4 regions of the Companilactobacillus metriopterae genome follow, and region 2 is predicted to be linked to each of the others. Evidence: predicted binding sites of a transcription regulator. Region 2 holds the regulator's gene; each other region holds the start of a gene.

Region 1 (6,326 bases), 560 kb from region 2:
ATTATCTGATGTGTACCAAGTTATATGTTGACTTGCAAACGGATTGAGAACAGCATCCACTATAGACATTGCGGAAGATGTTGTCAGTGTCTTAGTATTACCTACATATGTGTACTGACTTTGCGGTTGTAAATCATAACCAGTAGTTAACCAAATAAATAGAAACTTAATAGGGTCACCAGTAGGTTTCTCATAAGGAGTTACTGTTGTCTCTGCGGCAAGTACTTCATTTGAATTACTATGGGCAGGTAATATATTAAACAGTCCAAAAAATAATAAAGAAAATACTGCAACCAATATTTTTTTATGCAATTGAACCCCTCCAATCTATATAAACACATTATCACAACGAGTAATCAAATTATACTTTTTTGTTCGCAACATATTATACAGGTTTTAAAATAATTAGGCTACGATTAATTCATTATCTTGTGACAAGTTATTAACTTTATTGATTTGGTCTAAAAATCCTTGAATATTCTTTTGATAGTCACCAACTGCGTTATTGGCTGAGGCATGACCTCCTACACTACCCGTCAGTACCCATAGACTTTTCAGGCTGGCTTTACTTGCATCAAACATAGCAACTGTTTGTGTCTCTGGTATAAATCCATCATCCTCTGTTGTAATGAAATATGATGGGATAGTTGTTTTTGCAGCAGCAGCTATTCCCGATACATCATCTAAACTGAATCCTTGTAAGAATTGGTTAATTTTATCAACATTCTTAACTATTTTTTCATATGGCAGGAAAGGTAAACTACTAAAATTAATTGGTATAAGTAATTTTCCAGTCACTCCATTAAATGAATTAAGTGTTTTTCCATAGAGTGAATTACCCAATGAAGGTAGAGTTGAATACCCTGCATCAGCGATAACTGCTTTTACATTTTTTGCTAAATCAGTTTCAGATGCAGCTTCCAATGCTGTATTTGCCCCTAGTGATTGACCATAGAAAACAATTTCACCATCTTCACCATTCATTTCATTAACTTTACTTACTAAAGTTTTCCAATCATTTTTATCTTGATAACCAAATGATAGTAGATTTCCATCACTACTGAATTGACCTCTTTGACTTGGCATTAATACGTTATAACCCATGTCGTACCAAACCTTCGAAACAACACCTATCCAGTCTGGTCTTTCAGTCCAACCTTGGCCTATTATTACTGTTTTTTTAGATGCATTATTAGCAACATACGTTGCACGAATATTTTTGCTGCTATCGTTGTAAAATGGTACTTCCATAGTTTCTTTTACTGCTTGATTGTCCCACCAATCTTGAGCATTTGTGTAGAACTCTTGACTAGCTTCTGGATTATATTTTTTATCTAAAACATTCCATGTGTTTTCAACATCGTATCTATTTGGATTTATAAAAGTTCTGACATCAGAAAGAATTTGTGTCCCATGTTTACCAAACAAGAATGGGTAACTTATTGCAGCCACAGTCCCTGTTGTGACGTCAGTAATCCTATCATTGATAAAACCATTTATCTTACCAAGGATAGTCTTATGTGTTGTGCTTCCCTTTTGATTAATATCACTTATGGAAATAGTATCGTTTTCACTAGGACTAATATTATTTTCGTTGTCGATATTATTTACTTCTGAATTGTCATTACTTGTTATATCTGAGCTGGAATTCTCATTTAAGTTTTGGCTTTCAGAATCATTATCAGAATTCAAAATATTTTTTTCTGAACTAAGTAAATATAGCGAATTGTCATCAGATAAATCTTGCTGGCTTACTAAATCCGATGATTGATAATCAGATGTATCTGGATCTATATCTGCCGAAACGACCGTTGTTGTGACAGGCGCAATTAAAATTGACGCTAAAATCAAAGACGGTAAAAACTTTCTCTTTTTCATAATTTTCCCCTTAATTTATAATATAAAAATATATCATATTATCGATCGCTATTTTACATATTTTTAAAATTGTAAATAGATTTAAATAATAAAATAACTTTATTTAACATACCGACATCTAAAATTTTAAATAAATTATTTATTCACTTCTTTTTACAATATGTCCATCAGGATATACATAGTAGTCTGCACCATCATATGATCCTGCTTTTGGATTAGCCCTTACGTAAGACTTGTGTTGTCCTCTGACTAGATAAACTTTTTTATTCTTGTGATCTAATGTTGAACCGTCTTTCTTTTCAGCATAAGAAACCACTGACCAGTTAACGATAGGGTCTTTATCATTATTACCTTTTCCAATTGCTTTTTTAACAATTGAAATGGCTTGATCAGAATTCTCAACGCTGTCTTTGTTCTTAGAATTGTTGTAAACAAAAAGTTCAGCAATAATAATAACTATAACTGAAACAATAGTAGTCTTTTCAACTTAATCTCCTCTATAACATATTTGAAGCTTAATTATCACATATTTAACAATTTAAAAGCAACAATAAATCAGATTTTTATTTTAATATTCAATAATAATAATTAGATATTTCAACTATTGGTTGTTATCGTTTACATAATTAAAAACTAGGACTACAGTTAAGGAAAAAGATAAGGAGAATTATTATGACTGTAAAAAATGTTACTGTTGCTGGTAGTGGTGTCTTAGGTTCTCAAATTGCATTTCAATCTGCTTTTAAGGGTTTTAATGTAACTATCTACGATATAAATGACAAAACACTGGAAAAAGCTAAACAAACTATACAAAATTTATCTGACATTTATACTGAAGAAATTAGTGAACAACAGAAAACAATGGATAAAGTATTGCATGGCGGTGTTTATAATCCTAACTTTTTACCTGATATAAAAATTGCTACTTTTAATGAACTAAACGACGATTTAAAATCTATAAAGCATGCCAAAGATATCATCAGTTTTTCATCAGACTTAAAATCGGCAGTTAGTGATGCAGATCTACTGATAGAGGCAATACCCGAAAATGTTGAGATAAAAAATAACTTCTATGAAAAATTAGGAAAAGTTGCTCCATCAAAAACAATTTTTGCTACTAATTCTTCAACTCTATTACCTAGCATGTTTGCTGATATTACAGGTAGACCTGAAAAATTCATTGCTCTTCACTTTGCAAACCAAATATGGAAGAACAATACTGCTGAAATAATGGGTCACAGCAAAACTGATAAAGGAATTTATGAGGATGTAGTTCAATTTGCTAAAGACATTGGTATGATAACTATCGAACTCAAAAAAGAACAGCCTGGTTACATACTAAACTCTATGCTAGTTCCATTTTTAAGTGCAGGACAAGCACTATATGCTAAAGGTGTGGCCGATTTTGAAACTATAGATAAGACTTGGATGTTAGCAACTAAAGCTCCGATGGGTCCATTTGCAATATTGGATATTGTAGGATTGAAGACCGCTTATGACATTGTCTCTAATCACGCAAAAGATGATCCTTCATTCCAACCATTAGCTGACATGATAAAGAATGAATATATCGATAAGGGAAAAATGGGTATTGCAGCAGGAGAAGGATTTTACAAATATCCTAACCCTGCTTACACTGATCCTAATTTTCTTAGTTAAAAAAAGCTTCCTTCATAATGAAGGAAGCTTTTTTATGCTTGATAAGATTTATCAACAATTAGAACTGGCTTGATAACGGAACCTTTATTTGAAGCTTTATTTGCTTCATTAATTTCAGAGAAATCATAAATTTTTTCCAAAATATCAAATGGAAATTGACCTTTTTGCCAAAATTCTATTAATTGTGGTATCAACAATTGAGGAACTGCATCTCCCATCAATATACCATCAACGTGCTTTTGAGAAGCTACCAATTCATTCCAAGGTAAGAATTCTAATGACTTGTCAGTAACTGCTATTGGTGCAAAGTGTCCACCAGATTTCAAAACATCTAGACATTCTTTAATGATTTTACTAATTCCTGTTGTATCGATAGCAAAATCTACTCCATAACCGTCAGTTAGTTTCTTAACTTCTTCAACCCAATTTAAATCTTTACTATTGATAGTATCAGTAGCACCGATTTTCTTTGATGTTTCTAATCTTTGATCATGGATATCAACACTAATAATCTTAGAGCATCCTTTAATTTTAGCAGCCATTATAGCTCCGGCACCTACTGCACCGCTTCCTACAATAACAATTGTGCTACCTTGTTGAGGGTTCAAGCCATTAAAGACGGTACCTGAACCAGTAACTAGACCACAGCCAAGTGGTCCAACTTTTCTCAAATCAACTTTTTTATCTATCACGATTACATTGTTTTGTTGTACCAATGTCGTTGAAGCGAAAGAAGATTGATTGAAGAAATTATCTATTACAGAACCATCTTCGGCTGTAAATGTAGGTGCTCCATCTGGTCTCTTACCTCCAACATTTAGTTCACCCCAATTTAAACATGATGATGGATGTCCTTTTAGACATTGTTCACAAGTTCCATCAAAAGCATATGAAAGAATTACGTGATCTCCAGGTTTGATGTTTGTTACACCAGCACCTACTTTTTCAACAATTCCTGCACCTTCATGTCCAGCAATTCTTGGAAATTCTGTAACACCTGATTGTCCATTTCTTAATGCTTCATCAGTGTGACAAATACCTGTCGCAACAATATTAACTAAAACTTCATTGGCTTTAGGTTCATCATCAACATAAACTTCCTTAATATCAAAATCTCCGTTTAATTTTTCAATAACGGCTGCATTAATTTTTTTACTCATTTTTTCCACCCCAATTTGTTAATTTATTAACAATAGTTTACATACTTAGTTTAACATTCGATCATATTTTCAAAAGCGTTTTCATAAAAATAATGTAAATAATTTTCAAAATAAAAACTCCCACAAATTTGTGGGAGTTTCTTAATTTACTTGATCAGCGAGAATGTATTGATTTGTAGCGATTCTATAATAAACTTTGCCATCTTTTTGGCTTGTATGTTGTTGGTCTGTATACCAAGGAGTATTTTGTGGAGCAACCTCTCCTATAGCATTGCCATCATAGTCAAATACTGGTGCTGAAAAACCATCTTTTACAGTAACAACAGTATCCAGATGAGTATTTACCCAATTTTCATCTACAGTAGGTGTAACTCCTTCAACATCAGGGTTAACAACAGGATCTACTGAGAAGTCAGGGTCAATGATTGGATCTACAGGATCAATAGCAAATCCAGGGTCGATATCTACTGCCTTATCAGCTAAAACAACATAATTCACAGTTCCCAATGAAAGTAGTGTAGCAGCAGCAAATGCAGTAATAAATTTTGTATATTTCTTCATGTATATTCCTCCAATTTAACTAGGTATTTGATTGATTAACTCTCCATCTACTATTTGGGTTCGATGGTAATAATAACAATATAAATATAACTAAATCACCTAAGAAAGGTATGATTTCAATGAGAATCCACCAATTACTTCTATCGGTATCATGTAATCTTCTTGCTCTAATAGTGAAAGTCGCCAACCAAAAGACAAACAATACTATTGTAGCTGTTAGTGATTCAGAGTGTAAACTGATTTGATAAACACTAGGATATAAATATTTGTATTCTCCAGAAGCTCCGAAATAAATACCCATAATAAGATAATTTACTATTGCTGGAATCCAGTACTGTTTTCTTGTAGCTGAAGCATTAAAAACAAATAGTTTAGTCCAAAATTCTAAATATGATCTCAAATTAAACTCCTATCCTATTTGATAACTTAAGTTTAACAATGTTTGTATACGCTATCATTTCATAATATGAAAAGATTTCTATCAAATATAAGTTACATTAATTTTCTTTTTCCAAAATAATTGTACTAAATATTTTTTGAACATAAGGTTTTAAATCATAAGCATCCCTCTGATAATTACTTAATAGAATAGCAAAGCTTTTACTATCATCTGTTAAGTGGATAACTCCCTGATAGCCATAACCCCAACCATTCGCATAGTGGTCATTCTTTCTATTGTAGAAACCGCCTGAATAAGATGAAACTTGACTAGGACTATATAGTTTTTGTCTAGATTTAGGAGTCAAAAACTTGCCAGATGTAATATATTTTTCTGCTTTATATAAGTCTTCAACACTCATATAGACTTGTCCTGTTCCCAATTCATTGTGATACTCGTATTTTTGCACAACAAAAGGTGATTTATAATTTACAGTTTTATCTTCATGATCAGAGTTAGTATAACCACCAGCAACTCTGATTTTCTTGCCATTATCATATGCAAATTTAGTATGTTTTAATTTTAATTTTTTGATGTATTCCTTTGTAAATAATTCAGAGTAAGACTTGTGAGTAACTTTCATCAATATACCAGCTAACAAATTATAATTGATTGGTGTATAAGCCCAT
Region 2 (6,326 bases):
ACAACATTGAATGTTCCACGAATCTTATTCAATACAAGTGTTGGCAAGGCTTCACCATCAATATCATCGGCAATAATCAAAAGTGATTTTCCTTGTTGAACAATTTCTTGTAACATTGGCAAGATATCTTGGATATTTGAAATTTTCTTATCTGTAATCAATACATATGGATTTTCTAGATCAGCTTGCATTTTATCGTTATCAGTTACCATGTATTGTGACAAGTACCCACGATCAAATTGCATACCTTCTACAACATCAAGTGTTGTATCGATTCCTTTTGATTCTTCAATTGTGATAACACCATCATTACCAACTTTTTCCATTGCATCAGCGATTAAATCACCGATTTCTTCACTTGCTGAAGAAACTGAAGCAACTTGAGCAATATCTTTCTTACCAGCAACCTTGTGTGAAATCTTGCTTAACTCTTCAACACCTGCTTTAGTTGCCATTTCGATACCATTACGGATACCTACTGGGTTAGCTCCTGCAGTCACGTTCTTCATACCTTCATTAAGTAATGCTTGGGCAAGAACTGTAGCTGTTGTTGTACCATCACCAGCGATATCATTTGTTTTTGAAGAAACTTCAGCAACTAATTTTGCTCCCATATCTTCAAAGTGATCTTCTAGTTCGATACTTTTTGCAATTGTAACACCATCATTTGTAATTTCAGGTGAACCATATGATTTTTCAATAACAACATTACGACCCTTTGGTCCAATTGTAGTTTTAACAGTATCCGCTAATTTATTAACACCGTCCATCATCTTTGAACGTGCGTCTTCTGAAAATTTAATTTCCTTTGCCATTTCACAAATCCTCTTTTAGTATTAGTATTTTTTATTTTTCAACGATTGCCATAATATCTTTTTCGTGAAGAATTAGGTATTTTTGATCATCAAATGTAACTTCTGATCCTGCATATTTATCGAATAAAACCTTATCTCCATTTTTAACTGTTAAAGCAACTTTTGTTCCGTTATCAGAAACTAGTCCTTCACCAACAGCAATAACTTCGGCAGTTTGAGGTTTTTCTTTTGCGTTATTAGCTAGAACAATACCTCCGACAGTCTTTTCTTCTTCTTGATCGACTGATACAATAACTCTATCTCCAAGTGGTTTTAACAATTTTAATACCTCCAGATTTTATGATATCTTTTTTAGCACTCTCAAGTTCAATGTGCTAATCACAATTTTTATGATATCATTTTACAGATAAGATTCAAGTATAAACAAATAATTTTAGGAGTATTTCATGGATAATTTTAGAAAACAGATACCTATTTTTCTTACATATTTGGGTATTAGTATTATCGCAACTATATTACTCGGATTCAAAATAGTGGGAACTCCTTACTTTATAACAATGACTGTAGTCACAATCATTGCAACTAGCTATATATTAGCCAAATCTAGAACTTTAGATATTACAGAAAGACGATTAAGTCCTACTAGATCTTTCCTTTGGATAATTGCTACTACTTTGGGAATTATAGTTATTCAACTTGTGATATCTGAGATATTAGTTCAATTCTTCAATGTTTCATTATCTGCCAACACACAAGATCTTATAACATATATGAAATTTGCCCCATATTATGTCATATACCCCTTAGTATGTGCACCAATCATGGAAGAAATAATATTCAGAAAACTTATGTTTACTGATTTAAATCAATACATAGGCTTTGGTATGTCTGCAGCACTATCTAGCTTGTTATTTGCCTTTTTACATCAAGATAGTTTCTTCTTAGTATATTTCTTTATTGGACTGTTCTTATGCTTCATATACAGTAGAACAAAGAACATTTACATAAATATGATGGCACATATTTTAATGAACTTAATTGTTATATTGATTAATTTTGCATAATAAAAAAGCGTTGAAACTTTAAATGTTTCAACGCTTTTATTTTTCCCCAGATTCTGAGGCAATGATGTTTAAATTTCCAGATAATTTCCAACTATTAACTGTTGCAGGAACAATTAAGTGTTGTCCCTTTGATAAAGAGTAATCTTTATTATCAATAGTAATTTGACCTTCACCAGACAAAACAGAAATTAAAGTATAGCTTCCAACTTCATGTTTAAAATCATCAGAATTATTTATTTCCCATTTGTATACTGCGAAGTAAGGAGACAATGGTGGCTGTACAAATGTCGTATATTTATTGCCATTTTTTTCAACAGTCTCTATATCCAACTGTGGTCTCTTGTAAGGAACAGTGATTGTATCTTTGGACTGTTCTAAGTGTAGTTCACGCATCTTACCAGTAGTTTTGTCTACTCGGTCATAGTCATAAAGACGATATGTAGTGTCACTACTCTGCTGTGTTTCTAAGACCAATATTCCCTTATTTAAGGCATGAACTGTACCACTAGGAACATAGAAGAAATCACCAGATTTAACTGGAACCTTGGTTAACAAGTGATCCCAGTCACCTGAATCAATCATTTGATCAAGCTCTTCTTTAGTTTTGGCATTATGTCCATAAATTAAATATGAATCTGGTTCGGCATCGATTACATACCAACATTCTGTCTTGCCAAGTTCTCCTTCATGCTTCATAGCATAATCATTATCAGGATGCACTTGTACAGAAAGGCTATCCTCTGCATCTAAAATCTTCGTCAGTAGTGGGAATACACTACCTTTAGGATTTCCAAATAATTCAGGATGGTTAGTCCACAATTGATCTAATTTTTGCCCAGAAAAAGTTCCGTTTTCTACGATAGAAGTTCCATTCTTGTGCCCTGATATTGCCCAGCACTCACCAATATCTCCATCAGGCAAATCATAACCAAAAGATTCAGATAGTTTACGACCACCCCATATTTTTTCATGGAAAACTGGTTTTAAAAATAATGGCTCTGCCATAGTAACTTCCCCTCCTATTATTCGTGGTCTAATGAGCTGTCATGATCTAAGAAATAAATCAATGTTTGTAACTCATTGGCAAGATCCACATAGTGAACTCTTACGTTATTTGGAACATTAACGATAATTGGTGTGAAGTTAAGAATTCCCTTAACACCTGCATCAACTAGCATATTGGCTGTTTTTTGAGCAGCATTTGAAGATACAGTTAGAATACATACATCGATCTGTTGTAATTCCAATTGCTCTTTAATTTCATTCATATTATAAACAGGAACACCACTTTTGACTGTTCCTACAATCTCAGGATCAATGTCAAACGCTGCTGCAATTCGAACGTTGTTTGTTCTTGAGAAGTTATAATTCAAAAGAGCGTTACCCAAATTACCAACACCAACAAGCGCAACATTAGTTCTGCGATCTTGATTTAGTAATTTTTTGAAGAAATCAACTAGTTCATTGACGTCATATCCATATCCTCTTTTTCCAAGAGCCCCTAGATAAGAAAAGTCACGACGAATTGTCGCACTGTCAATCTTGATACCTTCAGCTAGTTCACCAGATGATATCTTCTTAGTTCCTTCATCCTTTAAAAATTGAAAGTATCTGTAGTAAATTGGTAATCTTTTTATTGTTGCATTTGGTACAATATTTTCTGTCATTTCATTCCCACCATGTGCGTATTTTCACTATATTATATACTAATGAATATCGAAGTAAAACGCAATATTAATAAGTAATTTAAAAGATTAATTTTATAAAAAATGTTAAAATTGTGAATAAATAAAGGAGATAATTTTGATACTACTACAAGCAAACAATATAACTAAAAACTTTGGTACTGAAAATTTATTCTCAAATGTTAACTTAGAAGTTCAAGATCATTCTAGAATTGGATTAGTTGGTAGAAATGGCGTTGGTAAATCTACTCTTCTAAAAATAATTTCTCAGGAAGAACCATATACTGATGGAACTATTTCCATAAAAAAGGATACTTCAATTGGCTATTTAGCTCAAGATAGTGGATTAAATTTGGATAATCTAGTATTCGATGAAATGGAACACGTTTTTGATGATTTAAAAATTATGGAGAAAAAACTTCATGAGGTTGAGGCAAAACTCGGAGATACTGATGCTGATAACTATCAAGATATTTTAAATCAATATGACCAAATTCAAAATGATTTCAAAGAAAATAATGGATATGGGTATCAATCTGAAATTCGCAGTGTTCTTAAGGGATTCGGATTTGACGAAGAATACTGGAATGTCAAAATAAGCACTTTGTCTGGTGGAGAAAAGTCACGTCTTGCCATGGTCAAACTATTGCTTGAAAATAACGATATTTTGCTGTTAGATGAGCCTACCAATCATTTGGATATAGATACAGTCGAATGGCTAGAAAACTATCTACGCGGATATAAGGGTGCTCTAGTAATTGTTTCCCACGATCAATATTTCTTAGACAAAGTTACTAATGAAATAGTTGAAATAAATCAACATTCTTCAACCCACTACTCAGGAAATTATTCTTTTTATCTTCAAGAAAAGAAAAAGAATCAAGAAGTTGCTCTTAAGCACTACGAAGAACAACAAGCTGAAATTAAAAAAGAAGAAGAATATATTCAAAAAAATATTGTTCGTGCTTCGACTACAAAAATGGCACAAAGTCGCCGCAAGAAGCTGGAAAAAATGGACAGATTGGAAAAACCTCAGTCTGATCAAGGATCAGCTCACTTCTCTTTTAATATTGATAGAGAAAGCGGTAATGATGTCTTACTTGTTCAAAATGCAGCAATTGGATATGAAGACGATGAAATAATGTCTTATCCTGTAAACATGGATATAAAGCGTGGTGACAGAATTGGTATTATCGGACCAAACGGCGTTGGTAAATCTACCTTCCTAAAATCAATTCTCGGCGAAATCAAATTGCTAGATGGTACGTATAAATTTGGTGCTAATACTCAGATAGGTTACTATGACCAAAATCTTACCAACTTAAATCCTAAAAAAGATGTATTACACGAAATTTGGGACTTACATCCGTTGTTAGATGAACAGGTTATTAGAAATACCTTGGGTGCATTTTTATTCAGTGGTGATGATGTTAATAAACCTATCAGTGGGTTATCTGGTGGAGAAAAAGCTCGTTTAACGCTCACTAAATTATCAATGGAAAACAACAATTTATTGATAATGGATGAGCCCACTAACCACTTGGACATCGATAGTAAGGAAGTTCTTGAAGAAGCATTGAATAATTTTGCCGGAACTATTATTTTCGTATCCCATGATAGATACTTACTTAATACCCTTGCAGATAAAATAATTGAAATCTCAAAATCCGGAGGCACTCTGTATCTTGGAAACTATGACTATTATTTGGAAAAAATTAATAGTGATAAAGAAACTAACGAAGAAGAAAGTGCTCCAAAAGTTAGTATCAAAAAGGAAGAATATCAAAAGTCAAAAGAGGATCAGAAATATATTCGTAAAATAACACGTGAAATTCAAAGTTTAGAAGAACAGATTGAAAAAATTGAAATAAAAAATTCTGAACTTCAGCAAAAAATGACTGAAGATGAAATTGTCAGTTCATATACAAAACTTGGTGAAATTCAAAAAGAAATTGATGAAAATAATCTCGAAAAAGATTCACTTGAAGAAGAGTGGACCGAAAAATCAATGGAATTAGAAAGCATTTAAAAAAAAGGACAGTACACATATTGTGTACTGTCCTTTTTAGAAGTCTAAGCTTGGATCAGAATTCAAATCTAAACCAGCAAAGTCACCTTTTTCGTATTGTATTTGTGCAATAGCACCAATCATAGCAGCGTTATCTCCACACAATCTCAATGGAGGGAATACTAATTCTATATCAAGATTTTTATCTTTGATATCTTTTGCCAATCTATTCCTAAGTCCTTGATTAGCTGCAACCCCACCAGCCACAACTATTTGTTTGACAGGATTTTTTTCAACAGCTCTAAATAATTTATTTGATAAAATATCCAAAACCGCAGATTGAAAACTGGCTGCTAGATCATTTTGATTTAACTCTTCATTTTTTTGTTCAGCATTGTGCACCTTATTTATAAAAGCACTCTTGATGCCACTAAAACTAAAGTCTAAATTATCTTCTTTAACCATTGCTCTGGGGAAATCATAGACGTCATTTCCCTTTGCAGACATTTGATCAACAGTTTTACCTGCTGGGTACTGCAAGCCTAAGACACGACCTATTTTATCGTATGCCTCACCTACTGCGTCATCCCTAGTATCTCCTAGAGTTTCAAACTCACCTGGTGCTTTCACTAAAACAATCTCTGTGTGTCCACCAGATACTAATAATGACATAAATGGGTATTGTAGATCAGTCACAAATTGTGCCGAATAAATATGTCCTGCTAAATGATTAACAGGTATTAGAGGTAAGTTA
Region 3 (6,326 bases), 590 kb from region 2:
GTATTAGAAGTTCCAGTGCCATCGGATCAACAAAAAACAGAACTGAAACCTACAAGTGACATACTTACAGGTTTAGTAAATTCAGGATATCTAGCTAATGATATTGAAGATATTGAAGTTGGGTATCAATGGAAGAATGAAGAAAATGCGGATAATGTGGTTGATTTAGTTCCAACCTACTACGTTAAGATGCAAGGTAAATGGAAAACATATTCAGAATGGACAAATTTATCAGCTTTGGAGGAGTAGCAAATGGATTTTAGAAGAATAGAAATAATTTTTCTTGTTGTTTTCGTTTCACTAGATGTCTTTTTGCTGCTGTCTTTCAGAAGTAGTCAACACTTTTTTAATAGCGGAAGTACTGTAACATCAACATCTGTTGAAATGAAGAAGAGAAATATTTCAACAGGTAAATTGGATAGTGATCAACAATACGGTTACTATTTAGGAGCTAAACCCAGTGGAGTGTTAGGTCAAAACTATAATAAATTAAAAAATCAATCTGTTACATACATTGCCAATGATGATAAAATATCAAGTAATTTAATTTCTACATTGAATGTGAATGGTAAGAAAAAAGTTTCTGTAATCGATAATTTTATGAAGAAAGACTCAAATATACTATTTGGTGAAAAGTACACATATTCACCACAACTTTCTTCAAGTACAAAAATTGTGTATGCTCAAAATGTTTCCTCAGGAGCCATTTTTGATAAAACAGCACAATTGGTATTTACTGTTTCAGGTGACAAGATAGTTAGTTACACACAAACTTATATTCCTTCAGCTAGTGTTTTACATGAAAAATCAGTATTAAAAAGTGAAAAAGACGTAGTGGATAATTTATATACAAATTCTGAAATTCCGAATAATTCTAAGATAACTTATATAAATTTGGCGTATACTAAATTGCTAGAAGCAAACGATAATACTATTTATATACCTGTATGGTTTGTAACTATTAAAAATACAGACAACGATATAAGTAGTACAAAACAGGTCAACGCATTTACTGGTGCGATAATTAAGGATGATTCGTCGTCTATTGGAGATAATTAAATTGGATTCAAAATTAGATAATATGAAGATAAGTGTTCTTGCCAGCAGCAGTACAGGAAATGTTACGTATATCGAGACACCTCAGCACAAAATTTTGGTAGATGCAGGGATGTCAGGTAAAAAGATTAAAGAGTTACTTGACTCTGTTGGCAAAAATATTGAAGAAATAGATTCGCTATTTGTTACTCATGAACACTCCGACCATATAAAAGGAGTCGGAGTATTAGCACGAAGATACGGTTTAAATGTTTATGCAAATGAAAAAACATGGCAAGCTATGATGCCTAAAATAGGTAAAGTAGATAGCGATCAAATTAACATTTTTGATAAAAATAAAGTTTTAAGTTTAGGCGATTTAGATATTGAGAGTTTTGGAGTATCACACGACGCAGCTGATCCACAATTTTATAAATTTCATCATAATAACAAGGATTTTGTCATTTTGACTGATACAGGCTACATCTCTGATACTGTTGAAAAAAAGATAGAAAATGCTGATGGTTATCTGTTTGAATGCAACCATGATGTAGATATGTTGAGAAATGGATCTTACGCATGGTCCCTCAAACAAAGAATACTCAGTGAAAAGGGTCATCTTTCAAATGAAGATGGAGCAAGAGGGTTGATGGATGTAATCGGTGAAAATACTAAGCAAGTATATTTAGGTCACCTTAGTCCTGAAAACAATACAAAATATACAGCTCATGAGACAGTGGCAACATTTTTGAAAAACCATGATATGGCTGTTGATCATGATTTTTATTTGAATGATACTGATCCAATTATTCCAGATGATTTAATAATTCTTTAAAAAAGTATAAATTTTGAATTTATACTTTTTTTTAGTGCATAATAATATTCAAATATGTTTCATAAAAATTTCAAATTTAGATATTATTATGAATATATACTTTAAGGAGAATGTACAAATGGATAATAACAATCCTGAACGTAGATCATCAGATAAGAATCGAGGTAATTTTTTGAATTTTAAAAGTCCTTTATTTAAAACAGCTATTGTAGCTCTTATTTCTGCTATGTTAGGTGTGGGAATTGCTACTTGGGGATTCTCACAATTTTCATCATCAGTTCCTGACACAACTTCATCATCAGGTGGACCAGGTACTACTCAAGTAAGTACAGGTTCTACCAAATCGACGGGTACAATGACAAAAGCCTACAATAAAGTAGATGAAGCAGTTGTTTCCGTTGTTAATTTACAAAAGCAAAGTAAAATACAGGGAGATTCTTCTTCAATTTTCGGAGATCTTTTTGGTGATAGTAGTGACGGTGATAGCTCATCTTCTGATTCATCTGGCTCAGATAATTCGGGATCAGACTCAAATATCTCAAATTCATCATCATCTTCAGATTCTCTACAAGAGTATAGTGAAGGTTCCGGAGTAATTTACTCTAAGGAAAATGGAAAAGGTTACATTGTTACAAATAACCACGTTGTTGATGGGTCAGATCAAATTGAGATTATCTTAAAAGATGGAACAAAATTAACAGGTAAATTAATTGGTAGTGATGCTACTACTGATTTAGCTGTTATTGAAATTGACGGAGATAAGGTGCCAGCAATTGCATCATTTGGTAATTCAGATAGTGTGCAACCAGCTGATTCAGTTATCGCTATTGGTTCACCATTAGGAAGCGAGTACGCAACTAGTGTTACTCAAGGTATAGTTTCAGCAACAAACAGAACGGTTCAAACACAGGACCAAACAACAGGACAAACAATTGGAGAGGCCACAGTTATTCAAACTGATGCAGCTATTAATCCTGGTAATTCGGGAGGACCTCTTGTTAATTCTAATGGTCAGATTATAGGTATCAATTCTATGAAACTAACATCAGGTACTGATGGTACTTCTGTTGAAGGTATGGGATTTGCTATTCCAAGTAATGAAGTAGTTAAAATTATTAATCAACTTGTTAAGAATGGTAAAGTAGAGAGACCAAGTTTAGGAATATCAGTAATTGATTTAGATCAAATCTCAGATGATTCTCAGACATCATTGAAGGTTCCAAGTTCAGTTACACAAGGTGTAGTAGTCGCACAAACAAACAGCGGATCAGTTGCTAAAAAAGCAGGAATTTCAAAAAATGATATTATCGTTAAATTAGGAAGTAAGAAAATTGCTTCTGTGGCTGATTTGCACAGTGCTTTATATGAAAAATCAGTTGGTGATACAGTGAAAATCAAGTATTATCATAATGGTAAGTTGAAAACTGCATCAGTGCATTTAACTGAAAAAACATCAGATTAAAGATAAAAGACGTGAACTTATAATAGTTTCACGTCTTTTTTTGAACAATGTTTAAGAAAAGGTTAAGAAAATTCGGGTAAATGTAAAGAATTTCTTAAGACGTTTAACACAGGTGTGAATAACTTGTGTATAACTGTGGAAAAACGTTTTTAAAACAAGGTATAATTTTATACACAGATTAGAATGATCTTGTGCATAACTAAGTAATATAAAATAAATAATAGTAATTAATGTTGATATAATAAGCTTAAAGGGCACTATTGAGAAAAACACAAACATTATTTGAGCTGTTAATAACTAATGAATTACTTTAGATATCGATGCATCACATTGATGTGAATAAGTATTGTTAAAAACTAAGGGGTAGGAGTAGATAGATGAACATTAAGATAATAACTGTTGGAAAACTTAAGGAAAAGTATTTAAAAAATGGAATTGAAGAGTATTCCAAAAGACTTTCTGCATTTTGTAAATTACAAATAGTGGAATGTAGTGATGAAAAAGCACCAGATACGCTAAGTGATGCGCAAGAAAAAATGGTTAAGGAAGCAGAGGGAGTTCGAATTCTTGAGAAGATAAAGGATAAAGAATATGTTATCTTGTTAGATCTTCGTGGCAAAGAACTGACATCTGAAGAGTTGGCAGCAAAAATAGATGATTTATCAACTTATGGAACAAGTGATATTACATTTATAATCGGGGGATCTTTAGGAGTTAGCGACGAAGTCTATCAACGTGCAGATTTTAAACTTTGTTTCGGTAAGATAACTTATCCACATCAATTAATGCGTCTTGTATTAACTGAACAAATATATAGATCTTTTATGATTAATAGTCATCGTACTTATCATAAATAATAATTTTTTAGATAAATGGAAATTTTATTAAAATAATTATTTTATGGAAATTCTAATTAGAATTAAAGTGGAAATTTTTTAGAAACTTTTTTAAATTGTAAGTTAAATAAAATGGAGTTACTAATTTTAGTAGCTCTTTTTTGATCTCCTCAAAAAGACAAGTGTATACAGTGTTTAATAAAAAAATAAGATAAATCTTATTGAAGGAAAACGTTTTACTAAATGATTGTGCTTACATTCACAATTTTCAAAAAAATTTCAAAAAAGTTAGTTAACTGAAAATACTTATCATAAGTGGAATAGAAAGAAAATTCACAATTGATCTTATTAAAACAGCAAAAAATCGTATTGAAAAAAAAACAAAAAAGATATACAGTAACCTTTGGAAATTGTTAAAATATTAACAAAGGAGCAAATTTTTATGAAAATTGGAGTAATTAAAGAGCAAAAAGAAGGAGAAGGACGCGTAGCTGCCACACCAGAAAATGTAAAACGTATGGTTGAAGCTGGTAATGAGGTCCTTGTTGAAGAGAATGCCGGATTAGGTTCTGGTTTTAGTAATGATGAATATAAAAATGTTGGTGGAAAAATAGTTAGCCATGAAAATGCATGGTCAGCTGATCTAGCAATAAAAGTTAAAGAACCAATGGAATCTGAGTTTAAGTATTTTGAAAAAGGTAAGATTGTATGGGGATTTCAACATTTGGCATCATCAAAAGAAACTGTGGATGAGATGGTTAAAAGTGGAATGACTGCCATTGGTGGAGAAACAATTGAAAAAGATGGAAAATTAGAATTATTGGCACCTATGTCAGCTATTGCTGGTAGAAGATCAGTAATTATGGGTGCTTATTATTTGGAAGCACAACATGGAGGAGAAGGAATTCTTCTTCCAGGAGTTGATATATCTAACATAGAAGCTGGTAGAGTTGTTATTTTTGGTGGTGGAAATGCTGCTACTAATGCTGCTCAAATGGCGTTAGGTCTTGGATGTAGCGTGGTAATAATTGAGCTTAATGACGAACGTATTTCAGAATTAGAAACCGAGTTTAAGGGTTCTAACGTAAGAGTTGTGAAATCAACAGAAGATAATTTAGCAAAGGAAATTAAAGAAGCAGATATATTTATATCAACAATACTAATCCCAGGATCAAAACCACCTAAGCTAGTTAAAGAATATATGGTTAAATCAATGAAAAAAGGTAGTGTTATTGTTGATGTTGCTATTGATCAAGGTGGTACTGTAGAGACAATTGATACGCCAACTACAATTGAAAATCCAATCTTTGAAAAGTATGGAGTACTTCATTATGCAGTACCTAACCAACCAGGAGCTGTACCACGAACTTCTACAATGGCACTAGCCAAAGGAAATATAGATTATATTTTAGAAATTGCATCTAAAGGTATCGTCGATGCAATCAAAACCGATCCAGCTTTGGCTTCAGGAATCAATATATACAATGGTAATGTTACTAATTCTGGTTTAGCAGGATCTGTTGATCAAACATATGTGGACTTAACTACATTAATCTAATAAATATACTAAGAGGAAATAATCATGATGGAAATGGATGTTGAAAACAAGGCAAGAGTTCAAAAAGTATCACTTCAAGATATTCAAGAAGCAAAACATGTTATTGGAAAATATGCTCGTAAAACACCTTTAATTCAATCAATGTTCTTGAGTAGAAATGTTGCTGGTGGAGATGTTTTTCTTAAATTGGAAAATATGCAACTTACTGGTTCGTTTAAATTTAGAGGTGCTAATAATAAAATAAATCATCTCACCAAAGAAGAACGAGATCGTGGTATTATAACGGTTTCCGCAGGAAATCATGCACAGGGAGTTGCTTTAACAGGTAAATTACTTGGTGTAAAAACAACTGTTGTTATGCCAGAAGAGGCACCACAAGCTAAACGTGATGCTACTGCAGGCTACGGAGCAGAAGTTGATATTCATGGTGAAACTTTTGATGAGGCCAAAAAATGGATGCATGAACGTGCTGAAAAAGAATGTAAAACTATTGTAGATCCATTCAATGATGAGTTGGTTATTGCTGGACAAGGAACAATTGGGTTAGAAATATTGGATGATTGTTGGGATGTTGATACAGTCATTATACCTGTCGGTGGT
Region 4 (6,326 bases), 110 kb from region 2:
CCTGGCGCAGTCGTATTAGATTCTGGTTGAACTTCTTTAGATTTATCAGCAACCACTGGTGAATCAGTATTAGAAGTGCCAAAATCCACGACTTTTTCATTACTTCGTTGTTCATCAATTACTTGACGAATTATTTTTCTCAATAAATCTTCATTAACTTCATTTGCCATTTTTACACCTCCTACACCAATTTTTTAAACATCAGATGGATTGATTGCCATTGGAACATTTTTAATCTTTTCCCATAACTCATCTTCCATGTGATATCCAGTTCCTGGTCCGTTATAATCGTTTGAATTGTTTACAGCAGATATAACATTCCAATCTTTGTCAAAAATTGCTGAAGTTTGTAAAAAGTCACCAGCTATTCTTTGTTGTAGAAGTTTCAATACTGCATCAGCAACATCTTCAAATCCACCTTCATAAAGTGATTTGATAATATCAACACCAGTAATGCCTCGATCCATGATATCTTGAGCTGATTTCATATCTTCAACCATATTTCTATCTGGCATATCTTTAGATGTGAATGCATATGTAGCTGCTTCTACTTCTTCATCAGTAATTTCAGGAAGATTTAATCCCTTAAACACTGATTGAAGAGCTCTAGCTGCTTTATTTCTCACTCTGATGATGTCTTCTTCTTTAACTGGAACAATACCACCATTAATCTTCAAGTCACGTTGCATTGCGTAATAATCATCGTAATCCATCGCATCTGTGTTAGATCCGGCAAAAGTATTGTCATAGTTAGGGACTGAAGAATATCCTGATGAGATATAATCTGTACCTGCCAAAAATTGACCAATAAGACGTTCTGTTCTTCTGATATCAGAGTGTGAGAATGCTTGATCATTACCAGATGCACATTCAATATCTAACATCATGCACAATAGATTTTCTCCAAGAACTTCTCTGATTCCTGATGGAACTGCACCAGGGATTCCGATACAACTAACGGCACCATTTTGTAATCCTTGAACACCACAACCTTTTGTAATAAAGATACAACGTGATTCAAGATACAACATTGACTTACCTTCAGCGTATCCCATCATAACTTCTGAACCTGATCCAGAAGTAAAACGCATTTTTAATCCACGAGATGCGTAACATGATGCTAGAAATCCTTTAGACCAAGGAGTATCGTCACCATCTGTAAATACTTGTTCTGTACCATAAACAGAAATTGTTTCGGCATAAGCAGTAAATCCTCTCATACCCAAACTCAATTCCATAGCTTCTTCGACTGAACACTGTGTAATTACTCCGGGACGACCAGTTTGTGCACCAACCATAATTGAAATGGCATTTAAAGGTGCATAACGAGCAACAGCTGTTGTTGTTTCTTGTTCTGGGAAACCTCTAAAGGCAGCATCTGCAGCATCTGCAGCAATCAATACTGGATTATCTCTGATATTAGTAACGTGACATTGAGATGCAGGCATCTTACGAGGACGCATCTTTTGAACCGCCATCATCATTTCAACGAAATTTAGTTGACAGATAACATCTGCTGCTTTGGCAGGTGTCATACCAGTTGTTATAGGAATAATTTCCTCACGTGTTACATTTGGATCACATAACATATTGGCAATTTTTACTGAATCCATTGCCATAACTTTTTCAGCATTTTCAATTTTAATAGAATGCTTGGCAATAAATTTATCAATCAAATCAAATTCGTCTTCGGTTTTACCATCCATTTCAACGATTTCACCGTCACGAACTGTAACACTTGGTTTGGGGTCATTAGGACCATCCATTGCTACAAAACCTTCTTCAGGCCATTCGTCAACGAATCCATCCAAGTGAACAGGTCTTTTTTCTATTTCTTCAAATCTTTTTTGTCTTTTCAAATTTTTCACCTCTTAGAAAAGTGATCCAGAATTTTAAATAATGTATGAAGGATAATCGTTTGTAGGTGTACCACCTAAACTTGATAATAATTTAATTCCCACATCACGAGCAGACATAACTGCTTGTTTCACAGCACCAGATTCACCTGTTATATGAAGAATACCTTCATTTGAAAAACTTGTTCCATGTGCTGGTGAAGCAAATGATAGAACTTCAACATTTGCTGCTTTAACTGCAACGTCTGCCATAACTAGTCCAATTCCTGCAGGTGCACCTGAAACCATTCCATATGCTTGTCCCTCAGGAACACCAAATGCCATATTACATGCTTGACTAGCACGTGCTGTGTATTGGAATTCTAGGTGTCCGGCTTCAGTATTGTAGATATCGCCAAACATATCAGGAACTCTATTAAGAGCTGTACTAATAGATTGTCGAACATCTGAAACATCATTTCCACCAATTAAAATCAATGAACCATGACCTGCTCCACCTTTTGTATCTCTAGGCAATTGAATACTTATAACTTCTGTATTAGTGCTTTTTACAGCTTCGTCCATTGCCAATATTTGAGGACCACCACCTGATCTTGCTGAAAGAATTCCGACAGATTTGAATGGTTTTTCAACATGTAGATGTTTAAAAAGTTCTGGATCCACATTAGCAATAGCCATGCCAATTGTGTCTCCTATAGGAGCTGTTCCGATAAATTCTGTTACTCCAACTGATAAGTTGTTCACTTGCTTATCCTCCTTGCCACTACTAACTACACCTTCTTGTAATACTTGTCCCAATATTTTGTCTACAAGAGTATTTTTATCAAGTTCCTGCATAATAACTACCTACTTACAAATTTTATAATTTAGAAATAATTAGCTTTTCGATATCTTCATGTGGACGAGGAATTACAAAGTTAGATGTAACTTCTCCAATATTTTCTGCAGCTGCAACACCAGCATCAACTGATGCATTAACAGCTCCAACATCACCACGAACCATTGTTGTAACTAATCCGTGTCCAACTTTTTGTTGACCAACAAGTGTTACATTAGCTGCTTTCAACATTGCATCTGCTGCTTCAATAGCAGGTACCAATCCGTTAGTTTCTATTAAACCTAATGCTTCTAGTGCCATAATTAAATCCTCCAAAATTATCTAAATTTACTTACAAATAAAATTATATACAATTTCAACGATTTTTAGACTATTTTTTTTATACTTGTTGATCAATAGAGCGTTGATAGATAGTTAATTCACAATTGAAATTGTTTATTACCATATGATAATTGCGTATATACTCACATAGTCAACCAACTGATATGGCTAAAGTCAGCAAGAATTTATAAATATAAAGCGTTTTCATGTTTTTACATTATTTTGTACTATATGACCATAGAACACTACTACATCGGGTTTTCTATATATACTATTGATTATATTTTTACCATATATTGATTTTTCTAATTATTAATGTGAAACTAATAATAACTATGTGAATATTATTCACAATTGTGAGGTGAATCTCTTTGTTGTCTATTGTTGCAATTTCTGGTAGTAATCGACCAGATTCATATAACTTAAATTTGATTAAATATTATCAACAACATCATATTGATGAGATACAAATACAGATTTTAGATATTGATGACTTACCAATGTTCAAAATAGTAAAAGATTCAGATACTCCTTCAAAAGTGCGTTATATTAATGATTGTGTGCGAGACGCAGATGGCATTATGATTGCTACAACAGAAATAAATCATTCCATTCCTTCCAATATAAAAAATGTAATTGATTGGTTATCTATGCAACCAGGTTTATTAAAGAACAAACCCACTCTACTGATGGGCGCATCAACTGGTCCCTTAGGAACCGTCAGAGCACAAATGCATTTGAGAGAAATACTTGCCACTCCAGCAATTAATGGAAAAGTTACTCATAATACTGAGTGCTTTATAACTAATGCTGATGACAATTTTGATGATAATAATCACGTAACCTCTCAAAAAACGATCGATGTTCTTGAAAATCTATACAGTGAATTTATAGAAATAATTAATGAAAGATTTTAGGTGAATAATATGTCAGAAGATACTTTTCCTGAAAGAATTATCCAGGAATACGTCCCTGGTAAACAAATTACCCTTGCTCATATAATCGCTAACCCTAATCCAGATCTATACGAAAAACTTGGTATTACCGACACCACTTTACCCATAGGTATTATTACTATTACTCCTTCTGAATCATCTATTCTGGCGGGAGACATTGCAAGAAAGTCTGGTAATGTTCATATTGGATTCTTAGATAGATTTAGTGGATCAGTTTTTTTAGTCGGTAAAATAGATGATCTTATAGCATCTTTGGAGAGTGTGAATAATTTCTTCTTGAATGAATTAAATTTTAATGTTACAAATATAACAAGAAGTTAAATTAAAAAGAGGAATAATTATGTATAAAAAAATTGTTACTGTCTTTATGACTTTGGCATTGCTTTTCACAACAGGAGTTTCTGCAACAAATGTTGAAGCCAAAAAATCTAATGACAGCATTCACGTTACTTATGTATTGAAAGATGGCAAGAAACAAATTGCTAAGAAGAAAATCACTCTTAAGAAGAACTCATCAGTTATGACTGGTGTCAAAAAGGGTTGGACCGTTAAGGAAAAAGATGGATTCATCACATCTATTGATGGCCACAAACAAAATGAAAAGAAAAACAAATACTGGACTTTCACAGTAAACAAAAAACAAGTTAATGTTGGTGCTAAAGATAAGAAATTAAAGAACAAAGATAACGTTGAATTCAAACTTGATACATATAAAGACAAATAAAAAAGCAATCCTTTAAAGGATTGCTTTTTTATTTTTTCTGTATTGTGTAGGATTAACCCCAGTATACTTTTTAAATATCTGACTGAAATACCCCACTCTTGTGAATCCAACCAGCTTTGATATATATTCAACAGAATAGTCTGAATTTTCTAGTAGATCCATCGCTTTTTGAGTGCGCTTAACATTTAAAAAGTTAGAGAAATTTAGCCCTGTTTCCTGCTTAAATAGTTTACTCAAGTAATAATCTGATACATAGACGTGCTTAGCTATCTCACTTAAAGTTAAATTATCATTTAAGTGATCATTAATATAGTCTATCGCCTTAAGGACTATTTCGTTTTTTGTTTTTATTGATGAATAAATTATTAGTTCATGGCTGAAATTTATAGGAGTGTTGGGAGTTTTTTCATAATCTATATATTTCTCTGTACCCTTAATTTTTAAGATAAAATTACATACATTTTGCAAAATTTTCTGTAAAAAGAGATTTTGTTGTGCTAATTCCCTTGTGTCATTCGAATCATCAGTATAACCAAATAGATATAATTTGAACTGATTGTTTTGGATATTCAGATCATTTGTAGAAAAATTTGAATGATTTGTTATGGATTCAAGAGTAGTTGAGTTAATTTCTAAAGTAACATCTACATAACTTTGAATAATTTGATTACTATTATCTGTAATTAAAAAAATAAGATTATGACCATCAATATAACTTTGAATGATATCTGAAATACTGATATCTGGATCATCGAGTATTGCTTTCAAATCAACTTTTTCACTCATGACAACTCACTCCTGCTTTTGAATAATTTTAGCATAATTAAAAACAATATAATTAGTTTTATTCAAAATAATTATTTACGATATACAATATTTAACGCTCTTAAAACATTAATTTTGAGGTATCATAACTTTATGTACATAAAAAAATATACCTACAAAAAAACATGTGGTGATGAGTCGGTACGTGATTACCTTACTAGACTGTATATCCCTAAAAAATGGCAACATAATCTGAGAGTCACTAAGTCAATTAAATTCAACAATGAATATCTTTCTTTTAATAGAATTATCCCTGATTTATCTGAAGTTGAATTTAGGTTTGATTTTGCTCCTAGATCTGAAAATCAATTCTATGCACTAGGAAATAAAGATATATCGGTAGTATATGAAAATGATGAGCTACTAGTAGTCAACAAACCTAGCGGTATAAAAACACATCAAAATCTTGCCACAGAAGATGATACTCTCTTCAATGATATAGCTAGATATCTAGCACCCAATCATCAACCATATATGATTCATCGGATTGACATGCTAACTAGTGGTTTAGTTTTAGTTGCAAAAACACCATATGTTGTCCCACAACTTGTTAGACAATTGTCAAAAAAAGAATTATGTCGGTCATATCTGGCTATAGTTAATTTAGAATCCCCTATTCCTAATGAAGGAACTATTGTTGATCCTATTGGATTAGATCCTGATGATAAAAGGAAACGTAAAGTTAGAATTGATGGAGATTATGCTAAAACTCATTTCAAAGTAATCGAGAAAGATATGAACTATGCTCTAGTTGAATTATCTCTTGAAACCGGACGTACACATCAAATAAGAGTTCACCTTTCTGA

What was found. The regulator Rex, encoded in region 2, represses fermentation and respiration genes when NADH is low (regulators of the CRP and FNR family bind a similar motif). The targets are predictions, from matches to a motif close to TTGTGAANTANTTCACAA.
Region 1: the regulator Rex is predicted to act here: its motif matches at 4,713-4,730, upstream of CS873_RS03975 (NAD(P)-dependent alcohol dehydrogenase).
Region 3: the regulator Rex is predicted to act here: its motif matches at 4,579-4,596, upstream of ald (alanine dehydrogenase).
Region 4: the regulator Rex is predicted to act here: its motif matches at 3,102-3,119, upstream of CS873_RS06390 (BMC domain-containing protein).

What each region holds. Positions count from the first base shown of each region.
Region 1 is NZ_CP024610.1:811,806-818,131, reverse strand. Features, by position in the region: gene CS873_RS03990 (hypothetical protein) at 1-312, opposite strand, end outside; gene CS873_RS03985 (alpha/beta hydrolase) at 406-1,878, opposite strand; gene CS873_RS08120 (hypothetical protein) at 2,018-2,194, opposite strand; gene CS873_RS03980 (3-hydroxyacyl-CoA dehydrogenase) at 2,551-3,537, shown strand; gene CS873_RS03975 (NAD(P)-dependent alcohol dehydrogenase) at 3,570-4,697, opposite strand; gene CS873_RS03970 (SLAP domain-containing protein) at 4,839-5,258, opposite strand; gene CS873_RS03965 (DUF805 domain-containing protein) at 5,278-5,658, opposite strand; gene CS873_RS03960 (serine hydrolase domain-containing protein) at 5,756-6,326, opposite strand, start outside.
Region 2 is NZ_CP024610.1:1,375,085-1,381,410, forward strand. Features, by position in the region: gene groL (chaperonin GroEL) at 1-815, opposite strand, end outside; gene groES (co-chaperone GroES) at 847-1,134, opposite strand; gene CS873_RS07035 (CPBP family intramembrane glutamic endopeptidase) at 1,262-1,879, shown strand; gene manA (mannose-6-phosphate isomerase, class I) at 1,916-2,884, opposite strand; gene CS873_RS07045 (redox-sensing transcriptional repressor Rex) at 2,902-3,546, opposite strand; gene CS873_RS07050 (ABC-F family ATP-binding cassette domain-containing protein) at 3,683-5,593, shown strand; gene tsaD (tRNA (adenosine(37)-N6)-threonylcarbamoyltransferase complex transferase subunit TsaD) at 5,630-6,326, opposite strand, start outside.
Region 3 is NZ_CP024610.1:412,130-418,455, forward strand. Features, by position in the region: gene CS873_RS01865 (YycH family regulatory protein) at 1-249, shown strand, start outside; gene CS873_RS01870 (two-component system regulatory protein YycI) at 253-1,059, shown strand; gene CS873_RS01875 (MBL fold metallo-hydrolase) at 1,031-1,870, shown strand; gene CS873_RS01880 (S1C family serine protease) at 1,989-3,332, shown strand; gene rlmH (23S rRNA (pseudouridine(1915)-N(3))-methyltransferase RlmH) at 3,710-4,189, shown strand; gene ald (alanine dehydrogenase) at 4,611-5,726, shown strand; gene tdcB (bifunctional threonine ammonia-lyase/L-serine ammonia-lyase TdcB) at 5,760-6,326, shown strand, end outside.
Region 4 is NZ_CP024610.1:1,266,151-1,272,476, forward strand. Features, by position in the region: gene CS873_RS06375 (propanediol/glycerol family dehydratase medium subunit) at 1-170, opposite strand, end outside; gene CS873_RS06380 (propanediol/glycerol family dehydratase large subunit) at 195-1,859, opposite strand; gene pduB (propanediol utilization microcompartment protein PduB) at 1,893-2,693, opposite strand; gene CS873_RS06390 (BMC domain-containing protein) at 2,716-2,994, opposite strand; gene CS873_RS06395 (NADPH-dependent FMN reductase) at 3,390-3,932, shown strand; gene CS873_RS06400 (BMC domain-containing protein) at 3,942-4,292, shown strand; gene CS873_RS06405 (DUF4430 domain-containing protein) at 4,312-4,695, shown strand; gene CS873_RS06410 (helix-turn-helix domain-containing protein) at 4,708-5,481, opposite strand; gene CS873_RS06415 (RluA family pseudouridine synthase) at 5,614-6,326, shown strand, end outside.